Regions from separate parts of the Nonomuraea sp. ATR24 genome, predicted to be linked through region 4. Evidence: riboswitches for the same ligand, from Rfam matches in the RefSeq annotation. Region 4 holds a riboswitch; each other region holds the start of a gene.

Region 1 (7,546 bases), on a different contig from region 4:
GCGATGTCGCTGGCGGCGGCGATCGACGACGGCCGGTTCGGCGGCGGGCGCGCCGTCCTGCTGGTGTCGTCGAACGGCGCCGTGCCGGAGGCGGCCACGCCGCTCGACGCCACGCCGGGCTTCGCCGCGCTGCGCACCCGCTTCGACGAGGTGCACTCGTGGAACGAGCTGATCGCGCCGCTGCACCCGTCGGACTGGCGGGCCCGGGTGATCGAGGTGCCCATGCTGGAGCGGCTCATCGGCGCCCGGCTCGGGCTGGAGCGGGTCGACGAGCTGGTGCTGGAGTCGATCGCGGTGCCGCCGGCCCGCACGATCGCCGGGCTGGTGCGCGACTGCCCCATCACCGTCTACTCCGACGGGCTGATGAGCTACGGCCCGACCCGCGACCCGCTGCCCGCCGAGATCTTCCGCCGCGTCACCCGGCTGCTCCACCTGGACCTGGTGCCCGGCCTGGAGCCGCTGCTGCTCAGCGAGTACGGCGTGCCCGCCGAGACGCTGCCGCAGGAGGCGTTCCTGGCCGTGGTGCGGGAGGTGGCGGCGACGGCGCCGGACATGATGGCGGCCGGGGCGCTGATCCTCGGCCAGTACCTGTCGGCGCTGGACATCGTCACCCCGCAGGAGGAGGCGGAGCTGCACGAGGCGATGCTGCGGGGCCTGGTGGCGCGTGGCCACACCACGGTCGCGTTCAAGCCGCACCCGGCGGCGGGCCGCCGGCACGCCCAGCTCCTGCGGGCCGCGGCCGAGCCGCTCGGCGTGCGGCTGATCGTGGCCGGCGAGAGCGTGCCGGCCGAGGTGTGCTTCGCCGCGCTGCGGCCGGAGCTGGTCGTCGGCTGCTTCTCGACCGCGCTGATGACCGCGCGGCGCTACTTCAGCCTGCCGGTGGCCACGTACGGCACCGGCCTGGTGCTGGAGCGGCTGGCCCCGTACGAGAACAGCAACCGGGTCCCGGCGACGATCGCCGACGCGCTGCTGCCCCGGCTGTCGGCCGACGGGAGCGTGGAAGCGCCGCCCCGGCTGGACGTGACCGCGCTGGTGCGCGCGGTGGGCTACTGCATGCAGGCCGACGCTTACCCGGAGCTGCGGCCGGAGACGCTGGAGTTCGATCCGCGCTACTTCAAGAGGAAGCGGCTGGAGAGTCTCGGCCTGGCCGAACGGCCCAGCGCGATGGGCCGCTTCCGCAGGAAGCTGTCTCAGGTGAGAGCCTTCAGGTAGCGGCGCACCCGCCGCTCGGCCCGCCGGCCCGCGCGCAGCATGTTCGGCGGCACCTCGACCCGCAGCCGGGCGCGGCGGCGGGCCGCGGCGTGCTCCGGCCCGTCGAGCAGCGACCTGGCCGGCACCCTCGGCCGGGAGACGACCAGCCCGGTCAGCAGGCCCGTCCAGTCGTCGCGCCCGGCCGGGTGGAAGTAGTTGGCGGCGGTCCAGCGCGGCTCGGCCCGCCGGAAGTCGCCGCGCGCCAGGTCGTCCAGGGTGCCGAGCAGGCCGCTGCCCTCGAACACCAGGTTGATCATCTCGGCGTTCACGCCGAAGTCGCTGAGCACGATGAGCGGCACGTCCTGCGCGATCGCCTCCAGCGCGGCCGTCGAGCTGACGGTGACGAACCCGGCCGCGTGCGCCAGGTGCTCGCGCATCGAGCCCGCCTCGAACCGCAGCCGGCCCGGCTCGCCGAGCTCCCGCCAGAGCCGCTGGTAGTGGTGGCGCTCGCGGTGTGTCTGCTGCTCGTCCTCCAGGGCGCGCAGCTTCACCACCACGTCCAGGTCGGGCCGCGCCGCGGCCAGCTCGGCCAGCCCGCGCAGCACCCGCTCGCGCTCCTCGCGGGCGCGCGGCACCTTGGCCTGGGTGGCGAACACCACCCGGTCGCCGCCGCCGCGCCCGGGGGCCGGGCGCAGGAACGGCAGCCTGGCCAGCCCGACCGCCCCTCCCCCGCCCAGCCGGGCGGCCACGGCGGCGAACTCGGCCACCTCCCGCTCGCTGTGCACCACGAACAGGTCGCAGCCGCTGCGGTAGATCCACGCCTTGTCCGTGGCCGGCACCGAGATGCCCGGCAGCCCGGTGACGAACACCGGCCGGGGCCGCAGCCCGTCGAGCACGCCCGAGACGAGCACGTCCACCACCGGCCCGGTGCACGCCACGAGGATCGCGTCCGGCCTGGACCGTTCCGCCAGCCGGCGCACCGCCCTGGCCGTCAGCACCGGCGGCGCGGGCAGCTCGCCCACCGCCGCGGCGATCTGGTCGGCGGACGGCGCGATCGGCGTGCGCACCACGACGAGCTCGCTCGCGCAGCCCGCCGGCAGGTCGCCGAGCAGGCAGGCCGCCCATTTCAGATACGAGTCGGAGTCGGCTATCGCCAGCACCCTCACCCGGTCACTCCTGTCACTTCCGTCAGATGCGAGCGCAGAGCGGGGGCCGCTCTGCTGGTCCACCAGTCGTCGGGCACCTCGACGGGCTCCACCGCCACCCCGCGCGGGCTCAGCAGCACGCGCAGCGAGGAGATCGCGGTGGACGGCAGGCTGAGCACCCGCTGCCCCGGGTCGAGGCCGCGCAGCCGCAGCTCGGCGGGCAGCCCGGCCTCGTGCACGGTGATGCCGGGACGCTCCCGGATCAGCGCCACGTCCACCGGGTCCTCGCGGCGGTGCGGGTAGTAGGCGAGCGGCTCGCGCGCGGCCAGCTCGGTCAGCCAGGTCAGGTAGCGGTCGCGGTGCACCAGCCCGTTGCGCACCAGCGAGGTGCCGAGCACCACGGTGCGCTCCGCCGGGCCGGGGTCGCTCGGCGGCTGGCCGCGCAGCCAGGCGAAGTCGTGGCGCACCAGGTCGACGCCCGCCTCGGTGACCGCCTTGTCCAGCTCGCGGGAGACCGGCAGCGCGGTGAACACCGTCACCCGGCCGGCGCGCAGCCTGAGGGCCGCGGCCAGCCCGAGCGCCGTGCGCAGCAGCCCGGGGTGGGCGCGCGCCCGCAGCAGGGGCCGGTACGGGCCCGCCGCCAGCAGCTCCAGCAGCCGGATCGTGGCCAGCCCGTCGTCGACCACGACGACGCGGCCCGGATGGGCCGTCAGCCAGCGCAGCTGCACCTTGCCCGAGAACGCGTCACCGACGGCCGACGGCCGGCGCGGCATGCGCTCGCGCGGCTCGGCCAGCTCCAGGCCGTCGGGCAGCGGCAGGCGGCGCAGCTCGCGCCGCGTCACCCGCAGCGCGCGCAGCCCCGCGCGCGGCACGACCTCGGCCGACGGCCCCAGCAGCCCGGCATGGTGGGCCTCGACGGCGCACAGCATCTGGAGCGGCGACTCCACCCAGGCCGACGCCCGTTTGACCACTGATGTTCTCCCAGCCAGGTGATGGCCCGTTCACGACCGCTTCAAGCTAGCCCGGGCGGCTTAAGCCGCTCGGAACGGCACGTGAACAATGGAGGGTATGAACTCGCTACGGCTATACAGAGACGGCGTGGAGATCCCGCAGCTGGGGCTCGGCGTCTGGCAGGTGCCCGACGACGAGGCGGAGCAGGCGGTCACGACCGCGCTCGCATGCGGCTACCGCCACATCGACACCGCCAAGCTCTACCGCAACGAGGCCGGCGTCGGGCGGGCGGTGCGCGCCTCCGGCATCCCGCGGGAGAAGCTGTTCGTCACCACGAAGCTGTGGAACAACGACCACGACCGCGCCGAGCAGGCCTTCGAGGAGAGCCTGGGCAGGCTCGGCCTCGACTACGTCGACCTCTACCTGATCCACTGGCCGGCGCAGCGGCAGGACAAGTACGTCCAGGCGTGGCGCGCGCTGGAGAAGGTCTACCGGGACGGCCGGGCCAAGGCCATCGGCGTGTCCAACTTCACCGTCGAGACGCTGGAGCGGCTGCTCGACGAGGCCGACGTGCCGCCGTGCATCAACCAGATCGAGCTGCACCCGTACTTCCAGCAGCGCGAGCTGCGCGAGTTCCACGACAAGAACGGCATCCTCACGCAGGCCTGGAGCCCGCTCGGGCAGGGCAAGGGGCTGCTGTCGGAGCCCGCGCTGGCGGTGCTGGCCGACAAGCACGGCCGCACGCCCGCGCAGATCGTGCTGCGCTGGCACATCCAGCTCGGCAACATCGTCATCCCCAAGTCCGTCACGCCGGCGCGGATCAAAGAGAACATCGCGGTCTTCGACTTCACGCTCGACCGGGAGGACATGGCCGCCATCGGCGCCCTGAACGCGGGCCGCCGGCTGGGCCCGGACCCGGACGTGTTCCCGTGAGGTGAAACCGGTCAGGTTTCGCGTCCGCGGATGAATCAGTACGATCTTCCGCGTGCGAGATCTAGCGTGGGGCATCGCGGCGACGGGCGGCATCGCCAGGACCGTGGGGGCGGTCATCGCGGCGGAGCCGGGCATGCGGGTGGCCGCCGTCGGCTCCCGCGACCTGGGCCGGGCCAAGGCGCTGGCGGCGACGCTGGGCGCCGAGTCCGCCCACGGCTCCTACGCCGAGCTGTGCGCCGACCCGGCCGTCGACGCCGTCTACGTGGCGACCCCGCACGCCCAGCACCTGGAGGTGGCCGAGGCCGCGATCGCGGCGGGCAAGGCGGTGCTGTGCGAGAAGCCGCTGGCGGCGAGCCTGGCCGACGCCGAGCGCATGGTCCGCCTGGCCCGCGAGGCCGGGGTCTTCCTGATGGAGGCCATGTGGATGCGGTTCAACCCGCTGGTGCGCATGCTCAAGGACGACCCGCGCTTCGGGGAGATCCGCTCGGTGCGGGCCTCGTTCGGGTTCGCGCTGCCGTACAATCCCGCGCACCGGCTGTGGGCGCCCGAGCTGGGCGGGGGCGCGCTGCTCGACCTGGGCATCTATCCCCTGGGGCTGGCCCAGCTGTTCCTCGGCATGCCCGAGTCCATGCACCTGACGGGCGCGCTGGCGCCCAACGGGGTCGACGCGGAGGCGGGCGGGGTGCTCGTCTACCCAGGCGGCCGGCGGGCGCTGGTCGACACCTCGCTGCTCGCGCACTTCCCCAATTCGGCCAGCATCGTGGGCACCGGGATGCGCGCCGACCTGGACGCGCCGTTCTGGGCGCCCCGGCGGGTGGTGCTCAGCGGGCCGTCGATGGAGACCGAGGAGCACGAGCTCGACCCGGCCGACAACGGCTACGCCGGGGAGCTGCGCGAGGTGCGGGACGCGCTGGCCGAGAACCGGACCGAGAGCGCGATCATGCCTCTTGACGAATCCCTTGCCATGATGGGGCTCCTGGCCGACGCGCGCGGGCAACTCGCCTAGCTGCAACTTTATCGACTTGTAATGCCTTGGCGGATGTATTACCTTATGGCGCATTCGCGGCTTACGTCCGGTTTGTCCGGTCGTTGCCAACCATCGCACGACACTCACAGGATCGTCCTGTGACCGCTGAATCCGCCTTGCGCGGAGCCGGGGACCCATGTCCTTTGGGGTGAATCGGCACCTTGTGTGCCGTAGGGCAGCTTCCACGCCCGAACCCGTCAGCTAACCCGGTAAGCGGCATGGAAGCAAGGAGTAATCCCCTCGATGGCGAAGCACCGTCTTACCCGTGCCCCGAAGAAGCTTCACCCCCGCGCCGGCGCCTCCCTCGGCGCAACCGTCCTGGCCGCCGGACTCGGCGCCGGGATGACCACCGCACTCCCCGCCCAGGCCGCCGAGCCCGGCCACCAGGTCGAGACCCAGACCATGTCCGAGTCCACGCAGACCAGGACCGGCGCCAACCAGGTCAACGTCACCGCCTCCCAGGTCCTGGCCCTGGCCAAGGCCCAGGTCGGCACCTCCGAGAACGCCTACGGCGGCGGCACCAAGTTCCAGGAGTGGTACGCCAGCTCCAAGCGCGCCCTCGAGACCGTCGCCCGCGACGGCGGCAACCCCAGCGCCTACCTCAACGCCCCCTGGTGCTCCATGTTCGTCTCCTGGGTCGGCGAGCAGACCGGCGCCCGCCCGCAGGTCGGCTGGGACGCCTACACCGTCACCCACGCCAAGTGGTTCGCCGCCAACGACCGCTGGGGTCAGGAGGCCAAGCCCGGCGCCGTCGTCTTCTTCGCCTGGAACGGCAGCAAGAGCATCAGCGCCATCCAGCACGTCGGCTTCGTCGTCAAGGACAACGGCGACGGCACGATCTCCACGATCGAGGGCAACACCGGCAACGGCAAGGTCGAGGAGCGCGTCCGGCCCAAGTCCCAGGTCGTCGGCTACGGCTACCCCTCGTACGCCGCCTGACCCTCCCCCTGGCGAAGCGCGCGCCCCTCCCCCGGGCCCCCGCTTCCGCGCTTTCTCCCCTCCCCGTGTCGATCCGGCCCCCTCCGGGACGACGCACAGGTGTGGCAGGCTCGCCGGGAGCCCGCTTCACCGCCTGGACGAGGAGAACGCACCGTGAAATTCCTGATCGTCGGCAAGGCCAGCGAGGAGACCGAGGCCGGCGCCCTGCCGAGCCAGGAGCTCGTCGACAACATGACGGCCTTCAACGAGTCGCTCGTGAAAGCGGGCGTCCTGCTCGCCGCCGAAGGGCTCCACCCCAGCTCGCGCGGCGCCCGCATCGCCTACAGCGGCGGCAAGGCCCGCGTCATCGACGGGCCGTTCGCCGAGGCCAAGGAGCTCATCGCAGGCTTCTGGCTCATCCAGGTCAAGTCGCGGGAGGAGGCGCTCGAATGGGCCCTGCGCGTCCCCGTCCCGCCCGGCCACGACGGCGTCGGCCTGGACGTCTGGCAGGTCTTCGACCCCTCGGACATGCCCGAGACCTCCCTGACCCCCGAAACCGCCCAACGCCACGCCGTCATCCGCGCCGCTCTCGACTCCCCACCTGAGCCCTGACCGTCCGAGAGCGACGCCCCCGAGGGAGGCGCCCCCGCGGGAGGCGGCCCGCTGCGGCGGCCCCTCCCGGGGAGGCCACACCCCCGCCGGGGCAGGCGGAAAGCCCCAGGATGGCGGCAACCCCGGGAGGGGGCGGGCCCCCGGAAGGGGCGCCTCGGGCAGTCCGGCCCTCTGGCGGCCTCCGCCGGGGCGGCCCCACCCCACCGGCGACCCCCGGCGGAGCGGCCCGACCGCACTGGCAGCCACGCCCCGGACGGCCCAACCCACCGGTGCCCCAGGCAATCCGGCCCTCTGGCGGCCTCCGCCGAGGCGGCCCCACCCCACCGGCGATCCCGGTCGGGCTCCCCAGGGGCGCGGCCCCACCGGCGGCGCGCGCCCCGGACAGCCCGGCCCCACCGGCAGGCCGGACCCAGCCCCTCCGGTGCCCGGCTCCCGGGGGTGCGGCCCCACCGGCCGCCCGTACCCCGGACGGTCCGACCCGGCTGCTGGGCTGGGCGGTGCTGGTGGGTTGCGGGCCGCGTGGTGCGGCGCAGCCGCCGCCTCGTGGGAAGCCGCCGCCTCAGGGAGGCGTGCCCCCACGGAGCGGCAGGGGCCGTGTGGTGGAAGGGGTGCGTCCCACGAGAGAGCGCTTGGGTTGCGAGTAAGCGGGTGGGGCTGTTGTCATGGGCGGGTGACGGCGTCGGAGACTCATCGGGCCATTGAGGCGGTGTGGCGGATCGAGGCGGCCCGGGTGATCGCCGGGCTGGCCGGGATGGTGCGTGACGTCGGC
Region 2 (7,546 bases), on a different contig from region 4:
TGGCCGATCTCGTGCGCGAGCTCGGCGTCTCCGACATGACGATCCGCCGCGACCTGGAGGTGCTCGCCGAGCGCGGGCTGCTGGAGAAGGTCCACGGCGGCGCCACGACGCTCGGCCCCGGCTCGACCGAGGAGCCGGGTTTCACCGCCAAGTCGGCCCGCCAGCAGCAGGAGAAGGAGTCCATCGCGCGGCGCGCCGCCCAGCTCGTCCGGCCCGGCACCGCGGTCGCCCTGTCGGCCGGCACCACGACGTGGGCGCTGGCCCGTCACCTGATCGGGGTGCCGGAGCTGACCGTCATCACCAACTCGATCCCCGTGGCCGAGGTCTTCCACCGCAATCCGCGCGCCGATCGCACGGTCGTGCTCACCGGCGGCGTCCGCACCCCCTCCGACGCGCTCGTCGGCCCGGTGGCCGTGGCCGCGATCCGGCGCCTGCACGTGGACACCCTGTTCCTGGGGGTGCACGGGATGAGCGTGCGGGCCGGGTTCACCACGCCCAACCTGCTGGAGTCCGAGACCGACCGGGAGCTGGTCAGCGCCGCGCACCGGCTGGTCGTGCCCGCCGACCACACCAAGTGGAACACGGTCGGCATCAGCACGATCGCGGAGCTGCGCGAGGCCGACGTGGTCATCAGCGACCCCGGGCTGCCCCAGGAGGCACGTACGGAGCTGGCCGAACGCGCCGGCGAACTGATCATCGCGGAGGGCTCGCAGTGAAGCGCACCATCACCCATCTGGCCGACGGCCGGGAGCTGATCTACTTCGACCGGCGTGACGACGCCGACCGGAGCGCGATCGACCGGCGGCCGCTCGATCCCCGGCCGGTGGCGTCGGAGCTGCGCTACGACCCGCTGACCGAGGAGTGGATCGCGGTCGCCGGGCACCGGCAGACGCGCACGTTCCTGCCTCCGGCCGACGAGTGCCCGCTGTGCCCGTCGTCCGCAGAGCGGGCGTCGGAGATCCCGGCGGACGACTACGACGTGGTGGTGTTCGAGAACCGGTTCCCGTCGTTCTCCCGCAATCTCGGCAGTTACGCGGACGTGGGCGGGCTGAGCGAGGTCCGGCCGGGGGTGGGGCGGTGCGAGGTGATGTGCTTCACCTCCGAGCACTCCTCGTCGTTCTCGCAGCTCTCCGACGACCGGGTGGAGCTGGTCATGGAGGCGTGGGCCGACCGCACGGCCGAGCTGTCCTCGATCGAGGGCGTGGAGCAGGTGTTCTGCTTCGAGAACCGGGGCGAGGAGATCGGCATCACGCTCTTCCACCCGCACGGCCAGATTTACGCCTATCCGTACGTCACGCCGCGCACCAAGCTGCAGCTCGGCGCCGCCAGGCGCTATGCGGCGCGGCGGCCGGGGCGCAACCTGTTCGCCGACGTGCTGGCGGCCGAGCGGGAGGCGGGCACCCGGGTGGTGGCCGCCAACGAGCTGTGGACGGCGTTCGTGCCCGCCGCCGCGCGGTGGCCGTTCGAGGTGCATCTTTACCCGCATCGCCGGGTGCCGGACCTGGCGGCGCTGTCGGAGGCCGAGCGGGCGGCGTTCGCCCCGCTCTACACCTCGGTGCTGCGCGCGCTGGACGGGCTGTTCGGCGTCGCGATGCCGTACATCTCGGCCTGGCACCAGGCGCCGGTCCGGCAGGACCGTGAGCTGGGCTATCTTCATCTGGAGCTGTTCAGCATCCGGCGGGCGCCGGGCAAGCTGAAGTACCTGGCGGGATCGGAGTCGGCCATGGGAGCCTTCGTCAACGACGTGCTCCCGGAAGAGGCGGCACGCATGCTTCGATCACAGGTAGATCACTAATTGATTTCCGATTGATGTCGCATTACTCGTGATCTACCACTAATATCCCTTCAAGCACGGTCATAGCACCGTGTACGCCTAATCCCGGGCGAGTTGCCCGGGAGCCGGGGACCCATCCGCACCTGGGGTGAATCCACTTCGGTGGTAGGGAAGCGACTCCCATGCCCGAACCCGTCAGCTAACCCGGCCGGCAGAGGGAGAGGAAACCCCGCACGTGGCGTCAGCGTCCCCCACGCGACTTGCCATCGGCGTCGTCACCGCGGCAGCGATGACGTTCGCCACCTGGTCAGCACCGGCCGCGGCCGAGCCCAAGCCGTCCGAGAGCCAGCTCCGCGGCGACCTGAAGCAGCTCAACAAGAAGGTCGACCAGCTCATCGAGCGCTACAACGCCAAACGCGTCGAGCTCGCCAAGGCCCGCGAGGCCGCCGAGGCGGCCAAGAAGCGGCTCGCCGCCGCCGACCAGGCGCTCGCCGCCGCCCAGCTGAAGGTGGGCGAGCTCGCCAGACTTCGTTACCAGAGCGGCACGCTGGGCCTGCCCTACTACATGGTGCCGCCCGACGGGGCCGGCGCGGCCGTGGTCGAACAGCTCACCGCCGAGCAGCAGGCCATCGTGGCCGGCGTGGCCGCCGCCCGCGACGAGCAGAAGAAGGCCGCCGACGCGGCCGCCGCCCTGGCCCGCCGGCTCAGCGCCGACACGACCGAGGTGGCCAAGCAGCGCGACGAGGCCGAGGACGTCATCGGCGACATCGAGAAGAAGCTGGAGGACCTGATCCCGTTCAGCACCGGGCGGCGCTCCGACGGCACCTGGGCCCCGCAGCTGCCGAGCGGCACCGACAACATCACCGCCCGCACCCGGGCGATGAAGGCGCAGATCGAGAAGAGCTTCAAGCTGCCGTTCAGCGTCGGCTGCTTCCGCTCGGGGTCCAGCGGCGAGCACCCGCTGGGGCGGGCCTGCGACTTCATGATGAGCGCCGGCGGCTCCATGCCCACCGCGGCCAACAACGCCCTCGGCGACCGCATCGCCGAATGGACCGTGAAGAACCGGGACAAGCTCGGGGTCAAGTACGTGATCTGGAAGCAGCGGATCAATCACGGCTCCGGCTGGAACGCCATGTCCAACCGCGGCAGCATCACCGAGAACCACTACGACCACGTCCACATCTCGATGCACTGACGTGGCCGACCGGCTCGGCGTTGACAGAATATGTAGATCGGTCTAGTTTTTCGGCATGGGCAAGAAGGGGGCCGAGACCCGGCTGCGGATCCTGGAGGCGACCCAGGAGCTGGTCGAGGCGGGCGGCTATGCCAATGCCGGGCTCAACCAGGTGATCGCCGCCAGCGGGGCGCCGCGCGGGTCGCTGTACTTCCACTTCCCCGAGGGCAAGGACCAGCTGGTCGGCGAGTCGATCCGGCGCGCCGGGGCGGCGATCGGGTCGGCCTTCGACGACCTGGCCGTGGACGAGGTGCTGCGGCTGCTGGGCGACCGGCTGGAGGAGTCGGGCTGGCGCAAGGGCTGCCCGGTGGCCACCGTGGCGCTCGAGATGGCCGCCGCCAGCGACCCGCTCCAGCAGGCGTGTTCGGAGGTCTACACGTCGTGGGAGGCCGCCCTGCGGGCGCGGCTCGCGGGGCGGCCGGACGCCGACGATCTCGCCGTCACCGTCCTGGCGCTGATCGAGGGGGCGCTGCTGCTGGCCAAGGCGCACCGCAGCCGGGAGCCGCTGGACCGCGTCGCCGCCGTGCTCGCCGGGCTGCTGCGCTGACCCCTGGGGCCGCCTCCCCGCCACGGAGGCGGCTCTTTTTATGCCCAGAAAATATGTAGACCGATCTATTAGGGAGCTCCCTTGGATGCGATCGTCTTCGGCGCGACCGGCTTCGTCGGCCGGGCACTCGTCGCCGAGCTGCTGGGCCGCGGGCAGCGGGTGGCGGCGGCCGTGCGGACCGACACCCTCACCCCGTGGCTGGCCGAGCGGGGCGTCGCCACCGGCGGGCTGAACGTCGTCACCGCCGACCTCACCCGCCCGCTCACCGGACTCCCCCAGGCACGCGACGTCTACAACGCCGCGGCGCGCTTCGCGTTCGGCCTCGGCGTCGAGGAGGCTCGCGCCGTGAACGTGACCGGGGCGCTCCACGTGCTCGAATGGGCCGCCACGCTCCCCCGCCTGCGACGGCTCGTGCACATCAGCGGCTACCGGGTGAGCGGCGTCCGCCCCGACTACGCCCGGCTGGGCGCGTACGAGGCGTCCAAGGCCGAGGCCGACCTCGCCGTTCATGCCAGGGCGCGCGAGCTGGGCGTCCCGCTGACCGTCGCCAACCCCAGCACGGTGATCGGCCCCGGCCAGCACCTCGGCCTGGCCTCCCTCGTCGGCGACCTGTGGAACGGGCGGCTCCCGGCGCTGCCCGGCGGCCCGGACGTCTTCCTGCCGGTCGTCACGATGGACTACTTCACGCGCTTCCTGGCGGAGATCCCCGCCGCCCCGGCGGGCGAGGACCACTGGGTGCTCGACGACGACACGCCGCCGCTGCCCGAGCTGATCGGCCTGGTCGCCCGGCACCTCGGCGTGCGCGCGCCGCGCCGGACGATCCCCGTCGGCCTGGTGCGGCGGCTGCCGCGGGCGCTCACCGGCGCCGATCCGGAGACGCTGTCGTTCCTGTCGTCGGACCGCTATCCGACGGCCTCGGCCCGCGCCCTCGCCGCCCGGGCCGGCCTGGAGATGCCGCCGGTGGCCGACGCCCTGCGCGCGTGGGCGGACGACCTGGTGGCGGCCCGCTTCGGCGCGGCGACGCCGTGCCTGCGCCCGTACGGGTTCCGGGACCGTACGTGGGTGATGGGGGACGCCCGCGACCCCGGGCACGTGCTGCTGCACGGGCTGCCGGTGAACGCCGACGTGTGGGCGCGGGTGGCCGCCCTGCTGCCGGAGCCGGTTCTCGCGCCCGATCTGCCCGGGCTGGGGCGGTCCGCGCCTTCTGACCGGCCGGTGGAGGCGTGGCTGGCCGCGCTGATGGGCAGCGTGCGGACGCGGCCGACGCTGGTGGCGCACTCGCTGGCCTGCGGGCCCGCGCTGCGGTTCGCGGTCGAGCATCCCGAGCGGGTGGGCGGGCTCGTGCTCGTGGCGCCGGCGTTCCTCCAGGCTCCGGCGTCGTGGGCGGCGCGTTCGGCCGTGGCCGCGCCCCTGCTGCGCCGCATGTCCGCCGCCCGGCTGGCGGCCACGCTGGGCGTGCCGGAAGGGCCGGAGGTGGCGAGCGCCGCGCTGGACCTGCGCCGCCCGGGGGTGGCGCGGCGCGTGGTCGCGGCGCTGCGGGCGGCGTCGGCCGCGCGGGACGCCACGCGGGCGCTGCTGACACGGGTGCGGGTGCCCGTCGAGATCGTGACGGGCTCGGCCGACCCGCTGACGGCCGACCCGGGGCATCCGATGACCGAGATCGCCGGAGCCGGGCACTATCCGCAGCTCACCCACCCCGACCAGGTCGCCCGGGTGCTCAGCCGGCCGGTGGCATCCGCTCGATGAGGGACTTGGGCGCGACCTGCCGGTAGGCGTCGGCGACGATCTCGCCGATCTCCGCCCAGTCGACGTCCACGTCCAGGAAGACGCCCAGCCAGCCGCGATGGCCCACGTACGGGGGCCGGAAGAAGCGGGCCGGGTCCTCGGCCACCAGCTCCTGCTGGACGCCGGGCGGGGCCGCGCACCAGAACGCGAGGCGGTCGTCGTGGTGGTGGTCGGCGAACATGACGAACGTCTTCTTGCCCCGCACGAACCAGGTGGGCTCGCCGTGGCTGAGCCGCTCGGTCGTCTCCGGCAGCGCGAGGCACAGCCGCCGGAGCTCGTCGAGCGGGCCCGCGGTCATCCGGTGAGCCTCAGCGGGTTGATCAGGTCGGCGTAGACCAGCAGCCCGGCCATGATGATCATGACGAAGGCGAGCGCGTAGGTGAGCGGCAGCACCTTGGCGATGTCCACGTACGCGGGCTCGGGGCGGCGGCGGACCCGGGCGTAGGCCCGCTTGAGGCCCTCCCACAGGCCGCCCGCGATGTGGCCGCCGTCGAGCGGCAGCAGCGGGATCAGGTTGAACATGCCGATCGCCAGGTTGAAGCCGGCCAGCAGGTTGACGAAGATGTGGAACTTCTGGATGCCGGTCAGGTCGGAGGCGAGGATCTCGCCGCCCATCCGCCCGGCGCCGACGACGCCGACCGGGCCCTCGGGGTCGCGTTCCTCGCCGGAGAAGGCGGCGTGCCACACGCCGACCATCTTCTCCGGCAGGTTGACCAGCGACTGCGCCACCCTGCCCGTGAGCTCGGCCATGTGACCGGCGACCGCGCCGATGCTCTGCTGCTGCATGACCTCGGTGGGCATGACGCCGAGGAAGCCGACGTTCTTCTCGATCACCTTGGGGTCGTCGGGCTTGGGCCGGTCCTGGGCGATGAGCGTGACGTCGAGCGTCATCGGCTTCCCGTCGCGCACGATGCCGAGCGCCACCTCGCCCGCGCCGTGGGAGCGGATCAGCCGGGTCGCGTCGGCCCACGAGCCGATCTTCTGGCCGTCGAAGGAGACGAGCTGGTCACCGACCTTGAGCTTGGCCTTCGCCGCGGGCGTCGCCTGGTCGCCGGGCCGGCACTCGGTGCGCTGCTCGCTGACCGGGATCACGCACGTGGTGGTGTCGGGCGAGACCACCGGCACCAGCGTGGGCATGCCGATGCCGACGAACAGCAGCGTGTAGAGGACGAAGGCGAGCACGAAGTTCATCGCCGGGCCGCCGGACATGATGATGACCTTCTGCCACCACTTCTTCCGGTAGAAGACCCGCTCCTCGTCGCCCGGGCGCACCTCTTCCTGGGCGGCCTCCCTGGCGGTCTCGATGAGGCTCTGGAACGGGCCCGTCGAGCTGCCGCGCAGCTTGGTCGGGTCGTCGCCGGGCCGGGGCGGCAGCATGCCGATCATGCGGATGTAGCCGCCGAGCGGCAGCCACTTGATGCCGTACTCGGTCTCGCCACGACGCCAGGACCAGGCGGTGGAGCCGAAGCCGACCATGTACTGCGTCACGCGGACGCCGAAGAGCTTGGCGGGCACGAGATGGCCGACCTCGTGCAGCGCGATGGACGCCATCAGTCCGATGAAGAAGATGACGATGCCCGCGACGAAGAGCCAATCCATGTACGCGCGCTCCAGGGAAGACGGAAATCCCGACCTACCCAAGGGTAGTCGAACTCCGCACACCTGGACGGGGGCTGCGCATGAACCGCCGTTGACAGTCCGCAGTCGGACGATCACCCTGGGACGTGACGGAGGGAGCGATTTGATCCGGATCCTGGTCGCCGAGCATCTGGCGCTGGTGCGGCGTGGTCTGGTGGCCTCGCTGGAGGCCGAGCCGGACCTGCGGGTGGTCGCGGAGGTGGCGAGCGCCGAGGACGTGCTGCCTCGCGCGCTGGAGTGCGAGCCGGATGCGGCGGTGGTCGACGCCGACCTGCCGGGCGTGGGCGGGCTGGGCGCTGCGGAGGCGCTGCGGGAGAAGGCGCCCGGGTGCGCGGTGCTGATCCTGTCGGCCCAGCCGCATCCGGGGCAGGTGCGCGGGGCGCTGGCGGCGCACGCCCGCGGGTTCATGACGCTCGACGTGGCGCCGGAGCAGCTCGCCGAGGGGTTGCGGCGGATCGCGGCGGGCGGCCGGGCGATCGACGCCGAGCTGGCCGTGGCCGCCCTGCAGTCGCCGGTCAATCCGTTGACCAGGCGGGAGATCGACGTGCTGCGGATCGCGGCGGGCGGC
Region 3 (7,546 bases), on a different contig from region 4:
TCGAACATCTCGTCGCTCCTCACAGAGCGGTCAGTCAGGCCGGTAAATCCGGTCCCGTCATCCCGCATGCTAGCCCTGGCTCGGCGAACCGTGCCCACTGCCGCTGACGCGCTCTATAGCAGACACGTTCCCCGAGAGCAGGGCGTTCACCCTCCATCCAACTACTGTTCGGGGGTCACGTGTTCCCGATACGCCACCAGCGAACGAGGTTTAGGGCGCCCGGGTGAAGTGGCTCGAAATTCGCCGGGAGCGGCGCGACCGGAACGGCACGGATGGGCTGCGGACGCGGGGGCGAGCCAGGGGCGGCCGCGCCCGATCGCGGTGGACGCCGCGTCCTGTCTTCCATCGTATGTCCTGCTCCAATGCCAGGCCAAGCGCGACCGGAACAGGGGGCGCAATGCCGGCCAGGGCGCGACCGGAACAGGGGGCGCAATGCCGGGCAGGGCGCGACCGGAACAGGGGGCGCAATGCCGGGCAGGGCATGACCGGAACGGGGCATCTGGTCAGCCGCGTTACCGATCAGTACGGGCGCGGAGCCGGGACATAACCGGCACCACGCCCGCGTAAATGGACCCAAACGCCCACTTAAGGGGCGGATCAGAAGATCAACAAATCCCGATGTCCACCATTTGAGATAATGGCAGAAATGATCATGCGCTTATGGCGGCCGCCGGGGTCCTAGGCGAACGGCATAAGCGCATGGTCAGGAGATCGGCTCCTTAGTGAGCCGCTTCGTACTTCTCGACGACGGTGGAGGCGATGCGGCCCCGCTCGCTGACCGGAAGGCCGTGGGCCTTGGCCCACTGACGGATCTCGGCGCTCTTCTCGCGGCTCATCGCCCGCTGCCCGCCACGCCCGCGACGGCGCGTGGATACGGCGCCCGCCCTGCGGGCGTGCTGCACGAAAGGCGTCAGAGCGTCCCTCAGCTTCTTGGCGTTAAGGTCGCTGAGGTCAATCTCATAGGTGGAGCCGTCAATAGCGAAGCTGACCGTCTCATTGGCCTCGCCCCCATCGAGGTCATCGATGAGAATCTCCTGGATCTGCTTGGCCATCTACGCAATCCTTTCCCGGAGCATTGTTTCATTCGCTCGCCCAAACATATACCCGGAAAGACGTTAAGACAATTCAGCGCCACGGGATTCGGCTGAGCGGCCGATCAGTTGCGGTTGTCGGCCTGATCCTGGCGGTTTGGCCGCCGGCCGGAGCCCTCGTGCCGCACCAACTTCACGACGCCAAAGATGAAGGCGCCGCCCACGACGACGGGCGGGATGAGCGCTGACAATACCTCTGTTACGGCTTCCATTCGGCCTCGCCTCCACGGCTGACGGGGTTTCAGGGGCGCTTTATACACAGGCTGCAGGGCCGGCGCGAGCCTGGCGGACCTCGTGTCACTCGAGGCGACAGACGCCCACACACGACCATAGCGGCACAGAGATGCCCATAGCCTGGCAGGCGCCCCAACATCCGGCAACCCGGACGCCTCATAGCCTAATGCCAGTCTCTCCAGGCTCCTTACCGGATCAAGCGGAAATTTTGCGAAAAGCCATCAGCGCAGGTACGGAACCCTCAACGAAGATCTTTTACGACCAGCGTTCCGGCCAGCCTGTCATGCGGCCCGCGCTGGAGCGGCTTGTCGATCAAGATGAGCAGGCCGACACCAAACACGAACATTCCGGCCAGCAGATTGGCCACCGGAATGCCCATCAGCATGGCAGGCGCCGGATAGAGCAGGGCGCGTTTCAGCCGGACCCGCGCCGGAAGACCCTCCGGGTCCACCCGAATCCCCATGATCGCCTTGCCGAAGGTGCGCCCACCCCGGGAAAGTGCGACCCAGTCATAGACCGTATAACCCAGGCCGGCGCCCACCCACGCGAACACGCCGGGCAACCGCCCCTCGAACGCGTCCAGCACCCCGACAGTCCGGAAGACGCCCCATAGCGCAATGAACAGAATGTAATAGAAGACTCCGAACACGAGCGCTTCAATGAGGCGGGCGACGAGCCGTTCCCACCATTCCGCCGGCAGCACGCCGGTCTCGGGTGTCGCGGCCATAACCTCACCTCGTCCGTTCGGCGGCCCTCGGCGTCCCCCCATTCTGGTACGGCTCGTACACACAAAACAGAGGCCGGCGGGATGCCGGCCCCTGTTTCGCTGTTGCTGAGACTTACTTGATCTTGACCACCACGGTGTTCGCGAACTTGTCGGCGAACGTCTGCTGCAGCGGCTTGTCCCAGAGCTGGGAAGCCGCGTTCAGCAGAACGAGGACGCCGCCGAGAAGCGGGCCGAGGAGCGGGATGACGCCCAGGACGTAGCCGCCCCAGGTCCCGCCGGCCCGCTTGAGCGCGGCGTCGTTGGGCAGCCCGCCGGACGGCATCGCATGACCCACCTGGACGACCTTGATGCCCATGACCATCTTGCCGACGGTCTGGCCGCTCATCTTCGTCATGAAGAAGTCGTAGGCCACGTAGAGCGCGGCCAGGAGGAGGTACTGGATGACGCCGACGATGAGGGAGCTCGCGATACCCGTCGTGACGCCGGTGACCGAGTTGTAGCTGACGACAAAAAAGATGCCCAGGATGAGGTTGATGATGAAGTAGACGACGCCGAAGATCAGGCCGTCGACGATCCTCGCCACCAGGCGCTGCCACCATTCCGCCAGCGGCGCGGGGGCGCCGGGCGGCTGGATGCCCACCGGCTGGCCGTACTGCTGCCCGTACTGGGGCTGGCCGTAGCCCTGCTGCTGACCGTAGGCGGGCTGGCCGTACTGCTGCTGCCCGTACTGGGGCTGCTGGCCGTACTGCTGCTGCCCGTAGCCCTGCTGCTGGCCGTAGTCGGGCTGACCGTACTGCTGCTGGCCGTAACCCGGCTGCGACTGCGGCTGCTGGGCGTAAGCCTGCTGCTGACCGAAGTCCGGCTGGCCGTACTGCGGCTGCGACTGCGGCTGCTGGGCGTAACCCTGGCCGTAGTCGGGCTGGGACTGCGGCTGCTGACCATATTGCTGCTGGCCGTAGTCGGGCTGGGACTGCGGCTGCTGACCATACTGCTGCTGCTGGCCGTAGTCGGGCTGGCCGTACTGGGGCTGCTGGCCCGACGGGGGCTGCTGGCCGTAACCCGGCTGGGACTGCGGCTGCTGACCGTACTGCGGCTGCTGGCCGTAGCCCTGCTGCTGACCGTAGTCCGGCTGGCCGTACTGCGGCTGCTGGCCGTAGCCCTGCTGCTGGCCGTAGCCCTGCTGGGGCTGGCCGTACTGGGGCTGCTGGCCGTAACCCTGCTGGGGCTGCTGACCGTAGGGGGGCTGCTGGCCGTAGGGGTCGTCCACGCGGTAGCCGACGACCGTCGCGTCGGGGTCGGGCTGCCCTTGGGGGCGTCCTGCGTTCTGGCCGTATTCAGGGGAGTTCTCGGGGGAATCGTCCTGTGGATACGGCGGCTGTCCTGTGCTCACCGTGTCACCTCGCTTCGAGTGCGCATGTGGCACGTGTCAGGGCACATGCCTGTCCTGCCCAACGTATCGACATAGGTATCAACAATCACCTTTCTCGGCAGTCAAGGTCCGCGTCACCCGATGTCAAGTGGAGCAGCATGCGTGTGTTGCCCAGGGTGTTCGGCTTGACGTGTTCGAGGTCGAGGAACTCTGCGACGCCCTCGTCGTACGAGGCCAGGAGTTCGGCGTACACCTCGGGTGAGACGGGCGTGCCCTGGATCGTACGGAACCCGTGCCTCGCGAAGAAGTCCACCTCGAAAGTGAGACAAAATACACGTTCCAGCCCAAGCTCCCGAGCGGTCCTGATGAGAGCCGAGACCACGCGATGGCCGATGCCGAAACCCCTGGCCGAGGGGTGCACGGCCACGGTGCGGATCTCGGCCAGATCCTCCCAGAGCACGTGCAGCGCGCCACAGCCGACGACCTCGCCGCCCCGCTCGGCCACCCAGAACTCCTGGACGTCCTCGTACAGCGTGACGGTGGCCTTCTCCAGCATCTTGCGCCCGACGCCGGCGTAGGTGTCGACCAGGAGCTTGATCGCCCTGACGTCCCTGGTCCGCGCGCGCCTGACGAGCACTTCGGTCTCGGGGACCGCTAGCTCGGCGACCTGCTCCATGGCCATCCAGAGTACAGACCCCATTACGGCTCGCCCCAAACTCCCGGACCGTCACTGTGCGTGCACGCTCCGGATTGCACGATTCCTACAGTTTCACGATCGGGCGAACTTGGGGCAAAGAGGGCATAAAGTCTTTTCTGTACGGCTCGCCACGAGATCACCTTGTGACCCGTCGGTTGTGAAACCTCTACAGACTCGGCAGTTCCGGTTGAGCAGGAACCAGGAGTGCATTAGTGTCCAGCGACGATGTCACCCGCGCACACCGCGCGGTCGACACGCCCAATCCCCGCGAGGGGAGCCGGGGACCCGCCGGCGGCGTCAACCCGCTGCCAGGGGTGAATCCGAGCCACGCTCGGTAGGGCTGCTCCGGCCCGAACCCGTCAGCTAACCCGGTAGGCGTCAACGGAAGGAGCTTGGTTGGACAGGCGCTCTGGCAAGAAGCGATTCGGTGTCGTCGGCTTGGCCGCCGTGGCCGCACTGGTCCTCGCTCTGCCCTTGGGCTCACCAGCCTCCGCCGACCCCAAGCCTTCGCTCAAGGAGCTCTCCGAGCAGGTCGAGGAGATGCACCTGGAGATCGAGACGCTGGCCGAGCAGTACAACGGCCAGCGGGAGAAGCTCAAGACGGCCCAGAAGGCCGCCGACAACGCCAAGAAGACGCTGGCCGCCAGCGAGGCCGAGCTGGCCGACAAGCGCTCCAAGGCGATCCTGCTCGCGCAGACCACCTACATCAACGGCGGCCTGTCGGGCACCCTGGCGTTCGTCAACTCCGACGACCCCGAGGGCTACCTCGACCTGGCGGCCACCAACTACGCGATCCAGCAGCAGCAGGGCGAGGAGATCCTCCAGCTCACCAAGGCGATGCAGGCGGCCGAGCGGGCCCGCGCCGGCGCCAAGGCCCGCATCACCGAGGTCTCGAAGATCGTCAAGGACCTCGACGCCAAGCGCGACCGGATCGTCAAGCTCGTCGGCAAGGTCGAGAGCAACCTGTTCAGGCGCGCGCTCGGCGAGGCCGGCCGGCCGGGCACCCCGGCGGTCAAGGTCAACCTGCCGATCCCGGGCTCGGGCAAGGCCGCCCAGGCCGCCAAGTGGGCGCTCACCCAGCAGCTCAAGCCGTACATCTGGGGCGCCGAAGGGCCGCGCGGCTACGACTGCTCCGGACTGGTGATGGCCGCCTACCAGCAGGTGGGCATCTCGCTGCCGCACTACACCGGTGACCAGTGGACCGCCGGCCGGCACATCTCCAGGGAGGAGCTGCGCGCGGGCGACCTGGTGTTCTTCTACAACGACCTGCACCACGTGGGCATCTACCTGGGCGGCGGCATGATGGTGCACGCGCCGCGCACCGGCGACGTGGTGCGGATCGCGTCCATCGCCCGGCGCCCCTTCGCCGGAGCCGTCCGCATCGCCGACTAGCGGCGCCAGAGCCGGCCAGCGGCCTTAGATGAGCTGCCTGCGGGCAGCCCAGGCCACCGCCTCGATCGCGGTGGCCACGCCTATGCGGTCGCAGATGCCGCGCAGTCTTCGCCGCACGGTGCGACCGCTGATGTCAAGGCGTCGGCCGACCCGGTCCACGGTGACGCCCTTGGCCAGTTCGGCCAGCAACGCCAGATCGGCACGGCTCAGTTCAACGCCTTCTGTGAGCACATCCATCGGGAGCCCTCCCCCCACCAGCACCACCCGGAGACGTCTAGGGCCCGACCGGAGCGGCACATCCTCGCAGACGGTAAACGCATCCAGGAAACGTCGTCAAGCACGAAATTCGCCGCACTTGACCTCTTCCGTTGACATGATCCGTTGTATGTGAAGTACTCGCCATATGTCGGCACTTATCGGAGCATGATGATCGATCACAGCGATCCTGACTACGCTCCTTTGACGCCAACGGACATGCTCGGGTTCGATCCCTCCGACCCCGGCTTCCTGCGCGACCCGTACACCCGTTACCGCGAGCTGCGCGAGAGCGACGCGCTGCTGCGGACCCGCGGCGGGCTCCTCGTCGCCACCACGCACGAGCTCTGCTCCGCGGTGCTGCGTGACGCCCGGTTCGGCCACGGCGCCCCGCCCGACGGCGAGCCGCCCCGCTCGTTCCTGATGATGAACCCGCCGGACCACACCCGGCTGCGCGGCCTGGTCAGCCGGGCCTTCACCCCGGGCATGATCAGGCGGCTGCGTCCGCGGATCGAGGCCATCACCGCCGGGCTCCTCGACGCGCTGCCCGATGAGGCCGACCTGATGAGCGCGTTCGCCTACCCGCTGCCCGTCATGGTGATCAGCGAGATGCTCGGCGTGCCTCCAGAGGACCACGAGCGCTTCCGCGGTTGGAGCGAGACGCTCGCCAGGAGCCTCGACCCGATCGTGCCGCCGGACCTGATCTCCCGGACCGAGCACGACCGGGAGGAGTTCCGCGCGTATTTCCGCCGCCTCATCGCGCTGCGGCGCGAGCGGCCCGGCGACGACCTGCTCAGCGCGCTCGCCCAGGTCGAGGAGCTGACCGAGCAGGAACTGCTCGGCACCTGCGTGCTGCTGCTCGTGGCCGGACACGAGACGACCGTCAACCTCATCGGCAACGGCGTGCTCAACCTGGTCAGGCACGGCGTGCTCGGGCGCGCCGCCGACGCGCCCCAGCAGGTGGTCGAGGAGGTCCTCAGGTACGACCCGCCCGTGCAGCTCACCATGCGCGTGGCGCTGGAGGACGTGGAGCTGGCCGGGACCGCCGTGCCCGCCGGCAGCGCGGTGCTGGCGCTGGTCGGGGCCGCCAACCGCGACCCCGCCGCGTTCGCCGACCCGGACCGCTTCGACGTGGAGCGGACGCCGGGCCGGCATCTGGCCTTCGGGCTGGGCATCCACTTCTGCCTCGGGGCGCCGCTGGCCAGGCTGGAGGGCGAGATCGCGCTGCGCGCCCTGGCTCAGGCGGCGCCGAAGCTGGAGCTGGCCGAGCCCGCGCCGCCGTACAAGGGAAACCTGGTGCTGCGCGGGCTCGCCACCCTGCCGGTGCGGCTCAACGGGAGGGCTTGACCAGCGGGAAGAGGATCGTCTCGCGGATGTTCTTGCCGGTGAAAGCCATGATCATCCGGTCGATGCCGGCGCCCATGCCGCCCGTCGGCGGCATGGCGTACTCCAGCGCCTGGAGGAAGTCCTCGTCGAGCTGCATGGCCTCCGGGTCGCCGCCGGCCGCCAGCAGCGACTGCTCGACCAGGCGGCGGCGCTGCTCGATCGGGTCGACCAGCTCCGAGTAGGCGGTGCCCAGCTCGGTGCCGAACCCGATCAGGTCCCACTTCTCGGTGAGCAGCGGGTTGTCGCGGTGCTGCCGGGTCAGCGGGGAGGTCTCCAGCGGGTAGTCCATGACGAACGTGGGCTGGATCAGCGTGTGCTCGACCAGCTCCTCGAACAGCTCCTGGACCAGCTTGCCCTGGCCCCACTTGGCGTCCCAGTGCACCTCGTGCTTGTCG
Region 4 (7,546 bases):
TGCACGCCGGCGCGCTCGAGTTCCGTCCCGGGGCGCCGGAGGCCGAGGTCGCCCGCGCCGCCGGCGCCATCCGCCAGGGCGCCCACCAGGCGCTCCAGGACCTGCGGGAGGTCATCGGGGTGCTGCGCCACTCCGGCGCGCCCGCCGACGACCCCGTCCCCGACCGGCCCCAGCCCACCCTCGACGACCTCCCCGCGCTGGTGGCCGAATGCCGCCGCGCCGGCCTCGACGTCCGCCTCGACCTGCACGTGGACCCGCCTGCCGAGGTGTCCGCAGAAGCGCCCTCCGACGTACGCGCCGCCGCGCCTGTCGTTGTGTCCACGGACGCGCCCGTTGCCGTGCCCGCCATCGTGCCTGCCGACGTGCCCGCCGCCCTTCCCACCGGCGCGCCCCCTGTCGGACCGGCCGCTGGAGGGTTTGCGCCGTCCGAGATGCCCGCGTCGCCCGAAGGGCCCGCGCCGTACGGAGGGCAGCGGTTGCCCGAGGCGTTGGGGCGCAACGTCTACCGGATCGTGCAGGAGGCGCTCACCAACGCGCGCAAGCATGCGGGCGGGGCACCGGCCACCGTGACGGTGACGGGTGCGCCGGGGCGTGGGCTGTCGGCCGAGGTACGCAACGCGCTGGGGTCCAGGCACAACGCACTCGGGTCGCGGCATGCCGCCCGCATCCCGGGCGCCGGGGCCGGGCTCATCGGGCTGGCCGAGCGGGCTGAGCTCGCGGGCGGCCGGTTGGAGCACGGGCCGACGCCGGACGGCGAGTTCGTGGTGCGTGCTTGGCTGCCGTGGCCTTGCCCGGAGGAGAGCGCATGACGGACCCGATCCCGGGCCGGGTTCCCGAACCGACCTGCCGCCCGACTCCCGGGCCGACGTCCCGCCCGACTCCCGGGCCGACGTCCCGCCCGGCCTCCGGGCCGACCTGCCGACCGGCCTCCGGACCGGTCCCTGGAGCAACCGCCAGGCCGATCCCGGGGCGGGCCGCCGGGTCGGCCTCCGGACCGGTCCCGGAGCGATGCCGGGGCGGCCGCCGAACCGATCTCCGGACCGACCCCACAGCGGGTTCCTGGACCGGTCGCTGGGCCCCTCCCGGGGCCATGAGCGGGGCGGAGAACGGGGTGACGACCGGGGCGGTGAGCGGGCTGACAAGGGCGACAGGCGGGGTGATGAGCGAGTCAAGGCGTGGGCTGACGGCCGGGTCGGCGGCTGGGTCGATTCGGGTGCTGATCGTTGATGATGACGCGCTGGTGCGGGCCGGGCTGGCGATGATCCTGGGCGGCGTGGACGGGATCGAGATCGTGGGCGAGGCGGGTGACGGGGCGCAGGTGCCGCCGCTGGTCGCCGAGCACCGGCCCGACGTGGTGCTGATGGACATCAGGATGCCCGGCGTCGACGGACTGGCCGCGACCGAGGCGCTGCGGGCGACCAAGGCGCCGCCGGAGGTCGTGGTGCTGACCACGTTCCACGCCGACGCGCAGGTGCTGCGGGCGCTGCGCGCGGGTGCCGCCGGATTCCTGCTCAAGGACATCCCGCCCGTCGAGCTGGTGGCCGCGATCAGGAAGGTGGCCGCGGGGGAGCCGATCCTGTCGCCCGCCGTCACCCGGCAGCTCATCACCCACGTGTCGCACGGCGGCGCTGTCGGACGGGCCGAGCGGGCGCGCGGGCTGCTGGCCCGGCTCAGCGAGCGCGAGCGTGAGGTGGCGCTGGCGGTCGGGAGGGGCAGGTCCAACGCGGAGATCGGCCGCGAGCTGTACATGAGCGTGCCCACGGTCAAGGCGCACGTTTCGCGCATCCTTACCAAACTGGCGCTGAACAACCGGGTCCAGATCGCGCTGCTGGTCTACGACGCGAGCTGACGGGGCTGGGATTCCAGCTTTCCCGGGCTCTGTCGCAGCGGAGCCGTCCAGGCAGGCCACCGGTCCGTGAGGCGTACCGGCCGGAGGCGAGGCTGGGAGCGGGCATTTGGGGGCGGGGCTGGGCGCCGTAGCTGGGGCGTGGGTGTCGGGTCCGCGAGGGCCGTGCCGGGTCCGGAGGGTGCCCTGCCAGGCCAGGAGGGTGCCGTGCGGGGTCCGGGGGATGCTGTGCAGGATCCCTGGGGGACTGTGCGGGGTCCCGGCAGCGCCGTGTGGGCATCGGCGAGGTCAGGCCCTGGGGTTGCCGTGTCGGCTACGCGGAGTGCCGGGCCCGGGGGTGCCGCGTCCGGTCCCGGGGAGGGGGAGGGGCCGGGTCCGACTCCGTGCGTGCTGTGGTCGGGCCTGTGCGGGCTGTGCCGGGTTCGGAGAGGGTGCTGCCGGGGCCTGTGGGGGCTGCGTGTGGGGGTGCGAGGGTTGGACGAGCGCTTGTCCCATCATGGGTGGCCGTTACGGACAGGTAGCGGGCAGCCGTACCCTTGTCTGAAAGGGCATGTCATGAAGGGACAGTGGGATGAGTTCAGCGGGTGAAGGCCTGTCTCGCCCGCTTCCCGAGCAGGTGCGGCTCAATGTGGTCGACCTCGCGGCCCAGGTTCTCGGTTCGATGCCCGCTGTGGCGGTGCCGGCGCCGTTGCGCGGCATCGCCAAGTTCGACCCGCGTAAGCGTGCCCGGCTGGGCAGTGCGCCGATCGCCGCGCAGTTGGAGAACGACAAGAAGTTCCGCGAGGTGGTCGCCGAGTCGGTGGCCTCCGGCTGGCCGGAGCTGGTGGCCTCGCTGGCCGAGGGCAACGTGCCGCCCGCCGCCGATCCGGTGCTGGTCGCCGCCGCGGCTTATCTCACGCGGCCGCCCGGCTGGGCCGACATGGTGGAGTCGGCCCGCGCCGACCTGGAGCAGTCCGCCGCCGCGGCCGAGGGGTCGGAGCGCGAGGAGGTCGTCTCCCGGCTGCGTGAGCAGCTCGCCGCGCAGAAGAGCGCGGCCAAGGAGGAGGCCGAGCGGCTGCGTGAGCAGTTGAAGGCGGCCCGCGGCGAGAACTCCGAGCTGCGCCGCAAGCTGCACGAGGCCCGCGAGCGCGCGAAGGGCGCGGTGCGGCGGGCCGAGGAGATGGAGCAGGCCGCGGAGGAGGCCAGGCACGCCGCCACGGCCGCCGGCAGCGCGGGGGAGTCGGAGCTGCGGCGGTTGCGTGAGCGCCTGGCCGATGTGGAGAAGCAGCTCGAAGCCTCGCGCCGGGCCGCGCGTGAGGGCCGCAGCGTCGAGGACGCGCGCATCCGGGTGCTGCTCGACGCGCTGCAGGACGCCTCGGCGGGGCTGCGCAGGGAGCTGGCGCTGCCCACAATGATCAGCCGGCCGGCCGACTCGGTCGCGGCGCTCACCGGTGAGCGGCCGGGCGTGCGCGGCGTGCCCGCCCGCGCGCTGGCCGACGACGACCCGCAGCTGCTCGATCAGCTTCTGGCGCTGCCGCAGGTGCATCTGATCATCGACGGCTACAACGTGACCAAGTCCGGCTACGGCACGCTCACGCTCGCCGACCAGCGCGCCCGCCTGATGACCGGGCTCGGCGGGCTGGTCGCGCAGACGCGCGTCGAGGTGACCGTGGTGTTCGACGGCGCCGAGCTCAACTCTCCGGTGCAGGTGGTGGCGCCGCGCGGGGTGCGGGTGCTGTTCAGCGCGCCGGGTGAGATCGCCGACGACCTGATCCGCCAGCTCGTCCGGGCCGAGCCGCCCGGCCGGGCGATCGCCGTGGTGTCCTCCGACCGCGAGGTGGCCGAGTCCGTCAGGCGGATGGGCGCCAGGCCCGTTCCGTCCGCGCTGCTGCTGAGGCGGCTCGGTCGCGCATAGATGACGAATATGGCGTTTAGGTGAGGATTACTCGCCACTTCTGTACTATTTCGCCCCGAGGATGATCCCCTGGGAGGCGACGCTGTGAGGTTGGGCCGGGTGCCGCTGGCCGCGGGTCTGGTGTTCGGACTGGTGATGACCCCCGTCGGAGGGGTGCTGGCCGATCCCAAGCCGACTCTCGCGCAGGCGAGAGCGAAGCTCGACAAGCTCAACGACAAGGCCGACAAGGTCGTGGACCGCTACAACACGGCCACCGAGAAGTACAAAGAGGCCAAGGCGCGCTACAGCCGGCTGAACGACACGTACAAGCGCAAGCTGGCGACCGTCGCGGATCTGCGCGGCGAGGTCGTCAACATGGCCGTCGAGACGTACAAGCTGGGGGGCGACTTCTCGACCCTGCCCAGCATGATGACCAGCGACGATCCGGCCGATCTGCTGTACGGGATGGCGTTACGCGGGCAGCTCGCGCAGGAGCGCACCCAGAAGCTCGCCGCCTTCGACCGGGCGAACCGGGGGCTGAAGGCCGACCGTGACCGCGCCGAGGAGGCGCTGGCCGCGGCCGACAAGGAGCGGGACGCGGTCAAGAAGGACCGGGCGGAGATCCTGGACCTCATCAAGGACCAGAAGAAGCTCCTCGACCGGCTGGGCGCGTACAAGGCGGGCAATCCCAACAGCACCGGCCTCAAGTACACGGGTCCCGCCTCGGGCAACGCGGCGGCCGTGCTGCGCTTCGCGTACGCGCAGGTCGGCAAGCCGTACGTGTTCGGCGGCACCGGGCCGGGCGGCTACGACTGCTCGGGGCTCACGCAGGCCGCCTGGCGGGCCGGTGGCGTGTCGCTGCCGCGCACGACCTGGCAGCAGTGGTCGTGGGGCGCCAGCCGCAAGGTGTCGCTCAACGCGCTGGAGCCCGGCGACCTGATCTTCAGCGAGGGCCTCGGGCACGTGAGCATCTATGCGGGCGGCGGCAAGATCGTGCATGCGCCGCAGACGGGTGACGTGGTGAAGGTGGTCACACTCTCGTCGTACGGGCGCCGTCTCGTGGGCGCCGTACGCCCCTGACAAGACGGGGTCGGCCCAAGTGTGAGGAGGGTCACACTTGGGTAACGAAACCCGCTGCTCCGGCGGGGTATGAGGACCTGACTCCCGGCGTGTCTGATCTTTACTCGCTTACTCAGGCTTTGCCATTACGTGACTTTTCGGCGTAACTTCTGGCGTCGCGGCGTTCCAGCCAGGACGCCCGCCGGTCACCATCGGGTCCCCCGATGTTCGACAGAGAGAATCATCCGCCGGTCACCGCGGCCAGCGCCCCCGAGGCGCGAAGACGCGGCGGTGGCCTGCCGAGTCCGTGCAGCCAGGAGGCACGGAGCCGGGGACCCAACGATCCCGTACGCGGTGATCAGGGGTGAATCGGCGCGTTCAGCGCCGTAGGGCGACTTCCAGGCCCGAATCCGTCAGCTAACCCGGTAGGCGTTCGTGGAAGCCCCTAGGAGCAATCCTGTCTACCCTCTCGCACAACCCCCGTCTGTCCCGTCTCGCCCTGAGTGGCGTAGCGCTGATCACCGTGACGGCCGGAGGTCTGGTCGTCCACGCCCCGGCGGCGCAGGCGGCGACGACGAATGAGTTCGCCACCACTGCGGTGACCAAGACGGAGAAGTCCGTCAAGTCGTCGAAGGTGGCCAAGGTCGCTCGGCAGAAGGCCAAGGCCCGCAAGGCCGTGGCCGTGGCCAAGAAGCAGATCGGCGACCCGTACCGTTACGGCGCCACCGGCCCCGGGTCGTTCGACTGCTCGGGCCTCGTCCAGTACGCCTGGAAGAAGGCCGGGGTGAAGATCCCGCGCGTGACGAACAGCCAGTTCGCGCGCATCAGGAAGAAGGTCTCCTACAAGCACCTGCAGCCGGGTGACCTGATGTTCTTCCGCGGGCTCGGGCACGTGGGCATGTACGTCGGCGACGGCAAGATGGTCCACTCGCCGAGAACGGGCCAGCGCGTGCGCGTCGAGAAGCTTCGCGGCTGGCGCAAGGCGTCGTTCGCGGGCGCGGTGCGTCCCGGTCTGTGACCTGCGCCGAAGGCCCCGTCCCCGCCCCGGGACGGGGCCTTCGGCCTTCCCGGGCGACGCTCAGGATCGGCGGCTACGATCGGGCAGCGTGTCCGACAGGGGGTCCGGCAGCGGGCCTGGAAATGGGCCCGGCAGCACGTCCGGCGGCGCGCCCGGCAGGGTGTCCGCGTGGATGCGTCGGCGGGTCGTGCCGGTGGTGCTGCTGGTTGTCGCGGCGTTCCTGGCCGGTGGGTCCGGCCCGGTCCCGGGGCCGGGAGGCGCCGCCGTCGAGGCGGGGGTGCTCGCCGGCGTGCGGGCGCGCTGGGGCGACGGGCTCGACGTCGTACGCGGTGAGCGGTCGCTCGTCGCCGGGCAGGACGCGCCCCCCGGGCTGCTGGCGGACCTGGCGCGCCGGGCCGACACCGCGGGGCGGCGGGTCGGCGGAGTGCTGGGCGGCGACGTCCGGGCCGTGGTCCTGGTGCCCGCCTCGGCGCGGGAGGCCGCCGCGCTGGCCGGCGTCGCGTCGGTCGACGGGCTGGCGGCGGTGGCCGACCGGGGACGCGTGATCGTGGTGCCCGAGCACTTCGCCCGGCTCACCCCGGTCGGGCGTGACGTCGTGCTGGCGCACGAGCTGACCCACGTGGCCGCCGGGACCGACGGGCTGCCCGTCTGGCTGTACGAGGGCTTCGCCGACTACGTGGCCTACCGGGACGCCGGGCTGCCCGTCGAGGTGGCCGCCGCCGAGTTGGCCGCCGAGGTGCGGGCCGGGCGGACGCCGTCCGATCTGCCGGACGGGGCCGACTTCGTCCCCGGGGCCGACGCGGGCCGGCTCGCCCGCGCGTACCAGGAAGCCTGGCTGGTGTGTCGCTTCGTCGCCGCGCGCTGGGGTGAGAAGAGCCTGGTGAGGCTCTACCGTGATGCCCAGACGTACGGCGCCGGCCGGGCGCTGGCCTCGCTGGGGCTCTCGGCGGGCACGCTGACCCGGCTGTGGCGCGCGTACGTCCGGGACCGACTGGCGTGAGGGGACGCGACATGGACGACCGGCAGGAACGGCGCGAGACGACCGAACAGGACGTCGGCCCGCCCGCCACCCGCGCCCTGCAGGGGGCGGACGTCGCCGAGCCGTCGCCCGAGACGGGGGACGAGGACGTGGCCGGGGACGGGGACGGGCACGTGACAGGCGATGGGGGCGGGCGGGAGGCGAGGCTGCGGCGGGAGGCCGGGGCCGGGCTGGCCGTGCTGGGGGCGGTGATCGCCGGGGTGGTGGCGTTCACGACGCCGTGGACGGCGCTGCCCGCCGGGGCGCCCGAGGTGACGCCCGACCCGGCGCGTGACTTCGGCGCCGCCGAGATCGCCCGCTCGCAGGCGTTCGACGCGGCCACCAGCGTGCCGAGCTACCTGTCGCTGGGCGTCACGCTGGTGTTCGCCGGGCTGCTCGTGGCCACGCCGCTCGGCGCGAGGCTGCTGGGATGGCTGCGGGGCCCGTGGTGGGCGCGGGTGCTGCTGGGCGTCCTCGTGCTCACGGTGATCGAGGAGGCCGTGCGGTGGCCGCTCGGCATGTGGTTCGAGGGGGCGCTGCGCGACTTCGGGCTGTCCACGCAGGACTGGGCGGCCTGGACGGGCGACCGGCTCAAGAGCGTCGGCATCAACGCGGCCCTGCTGGCCGTCATGGTGCTGGCCGTGGTGGCGCTGGCGCGGCGGGTCCGGCGCTGGTGGATCCCGGCCGCCGCCGGGGCGTTCGCGCTGACCGTGGGGGCGTCGTTCGTCTACC

The links. A riboswitch is a leader RNA that binds a small molecule or an ion and turns the genes downstream of it on or off. The one in region 4 is predicted to bind cyclic di-AMP.
Region 1: it holds a riboswitch for cyclic di-AMP, as region 4 does, so the genes downstream of both, ACBI99_RS23085 (CHAP domain-containing protein) here and ACBI99_RS05275 (C40 family peptidase) in region 4, are expected to answer to the same signal.
Region 2: it holds a riboswitch for cyclic di-AMP, as region 4 does, so the genes downstream of both, ACBI99_RS36170 (hypothetical protein) here and ACBI99_RS05275 (C40 family peptidase) in region 4, are expected to answer to the same signal.
Region 3: it holds a riboswitch for cyclic di-AMP, as region 4 does, so the genes downstream of both, ACBI99_RS32860 (NlpC/P60 family protein) here and ACBI99_RS05275 (C40 family peptidase) in region 4, are expected to answer to the same signal.

What each region holds. Positions count from the first base shown of each region.
Region 1 covers NZ_JBGNUU010000009.1:159,030-166,575, reverse strand. Annotated here, with positions in the region: gene ACBI99_RS23110 (alpha-2,8-polysialyltransferase family protein) at 1-1,212, shown strand, start outside; gene ACBI99_RS23105 (DUF6716 putative glycosyltransferase) at 1,191-2,357, opposite strand; gene ACBI99_RS23100 (hypothetical protein) at 2,354-3,307, opposite strand; gene ACBI99_RS23095 (aldo/keto reductase) at 3,405-4,220, shown strand; gene ACBI99_RS23090 (Gfo/Idh/MocA family protein) at 4,273-5,226, shown strand; cyclic di-AMP (ydaO/yuaA leader) riboswitch at 5,341-5,478, shown strand; gene ACBI99_RS23085 (CHAP domain-containing protein) at 5,491-6,186, shown strand; gene ACBI99_RS23080 (YciI family protein) at 6,340-6,777, shown strand; gene ACBI99_RS23075 (RNA polymerase sigma factor) at 7,529-7,546, shown strand, end outside.
Region 2 covers NZ_JBGNUU010000020.1:133,971-141,516, reverse strand. Annotated here, with positions in the region: gene ACBI99_RS36180 (DeoR/GlpR family DNA-binding transcription regulator) at 1-716, shown strand, start outside; gene galT (galactose-1-phosphate uridylyltransferase) at 713-1,795, shown strand; cyclic di-AMP (ydaO/yuaA leader) riboswitch at 1,861-2,002, shown strand; gene ACBI99_RS36170 (hypothetical protein) at 2,010-2,969, shown strand; gene ACBI99_RS36165 (TetR/AcrR family transcriptional regulator) at 3,025-3,555, shown strand; gene ACBI99_RS36160 (alpha/beta fold hydrolase) at 3,637-5,301, shown strand; gene ACBI99_RS36155 (MmcQ/YjbR family DNA-binding protein) at 5,273-5,638, opposite strand; gene ACBI99_RS36150 (RIP metalloprotease) at 5,635-6,939, opposite strand; gene ACBI99_RS36145 (response regulator transcription factor) at 7,082-7,546, shown strand, end outside.
Region 3 covers NZ_JBGNUU010000017.1:12,156-19,701, reverse strand. Annotated here, with positions in the region: gene ACBI99_RS32885 (ATP-dependent Clp protease ATP-binding subunit) at 1-8, opposite strand, end outside; gene ACBI99_RS32880 (Lsr2 family protein) at 720-1,052, opposite strand; gene ACBI99_RS32875 (RDD family protein) at 1,567-2,052, opposite strand; gene ACBI99_RS32870 (RDD family protein) at 2,165-3,442, opposite strand; gene ACBI99_RS32865 (amino-acid N-acetyltransferase) at 3,528-4,097, opposite strand; cyclic di-AMP (ydaO/yuaA leader) riboswitch at 4,364-4,511, shown strand; gene ACBI99_RS32860 (NlpC/P60 family protein) at 4,515-5,510, shown strand; gene ACBI99_RS32855 (LuxR C-terminal-related transcriptional regulator) at 5,535-5,747, opposite strand; gene ACBI99_RS32850 (cytochrome P450) at 5,985-7,112, shown strand; gene lysX (bifunctional lysylphosphatidylglycerol synthetase/lysine--tRNA ligase LysX) at 7,096-7,546, opposite strand, start outside.
Region 4 covers NZ_JBGNUU010000002.1:295,707-303,252, reverse strand. Annotated here, with positions in the region: gene ACBI99_RS05295 (histidine kinase) at 1-809, shown strand, start outside; gene ACBI99_RS05290 (response regulator transcription factor) at 1,160-1,849, shown strand; gene ACBI99_RS05285 (NYN domain-containing protein) at 2,475-3,740, shown strand; gene ACBI99_RS05280 (NlpC/P60 family protein) at 3,825-4,799, shown strand; cyclic di-AMP (ydaO/yuaA leader) riboswitch at 5,066-5,225, shown strand; gene ACBI99_RS05275 (C40 family peptidase) at 5,302-5,796, shown strand; gene ACBI99_RS05270 (hypothetical protein) at 5,969-6,796, shown strand; gene ACBI99_RS05265 (M48 family metallopeptidase) at 6,808-7,546, shown strand, end outside.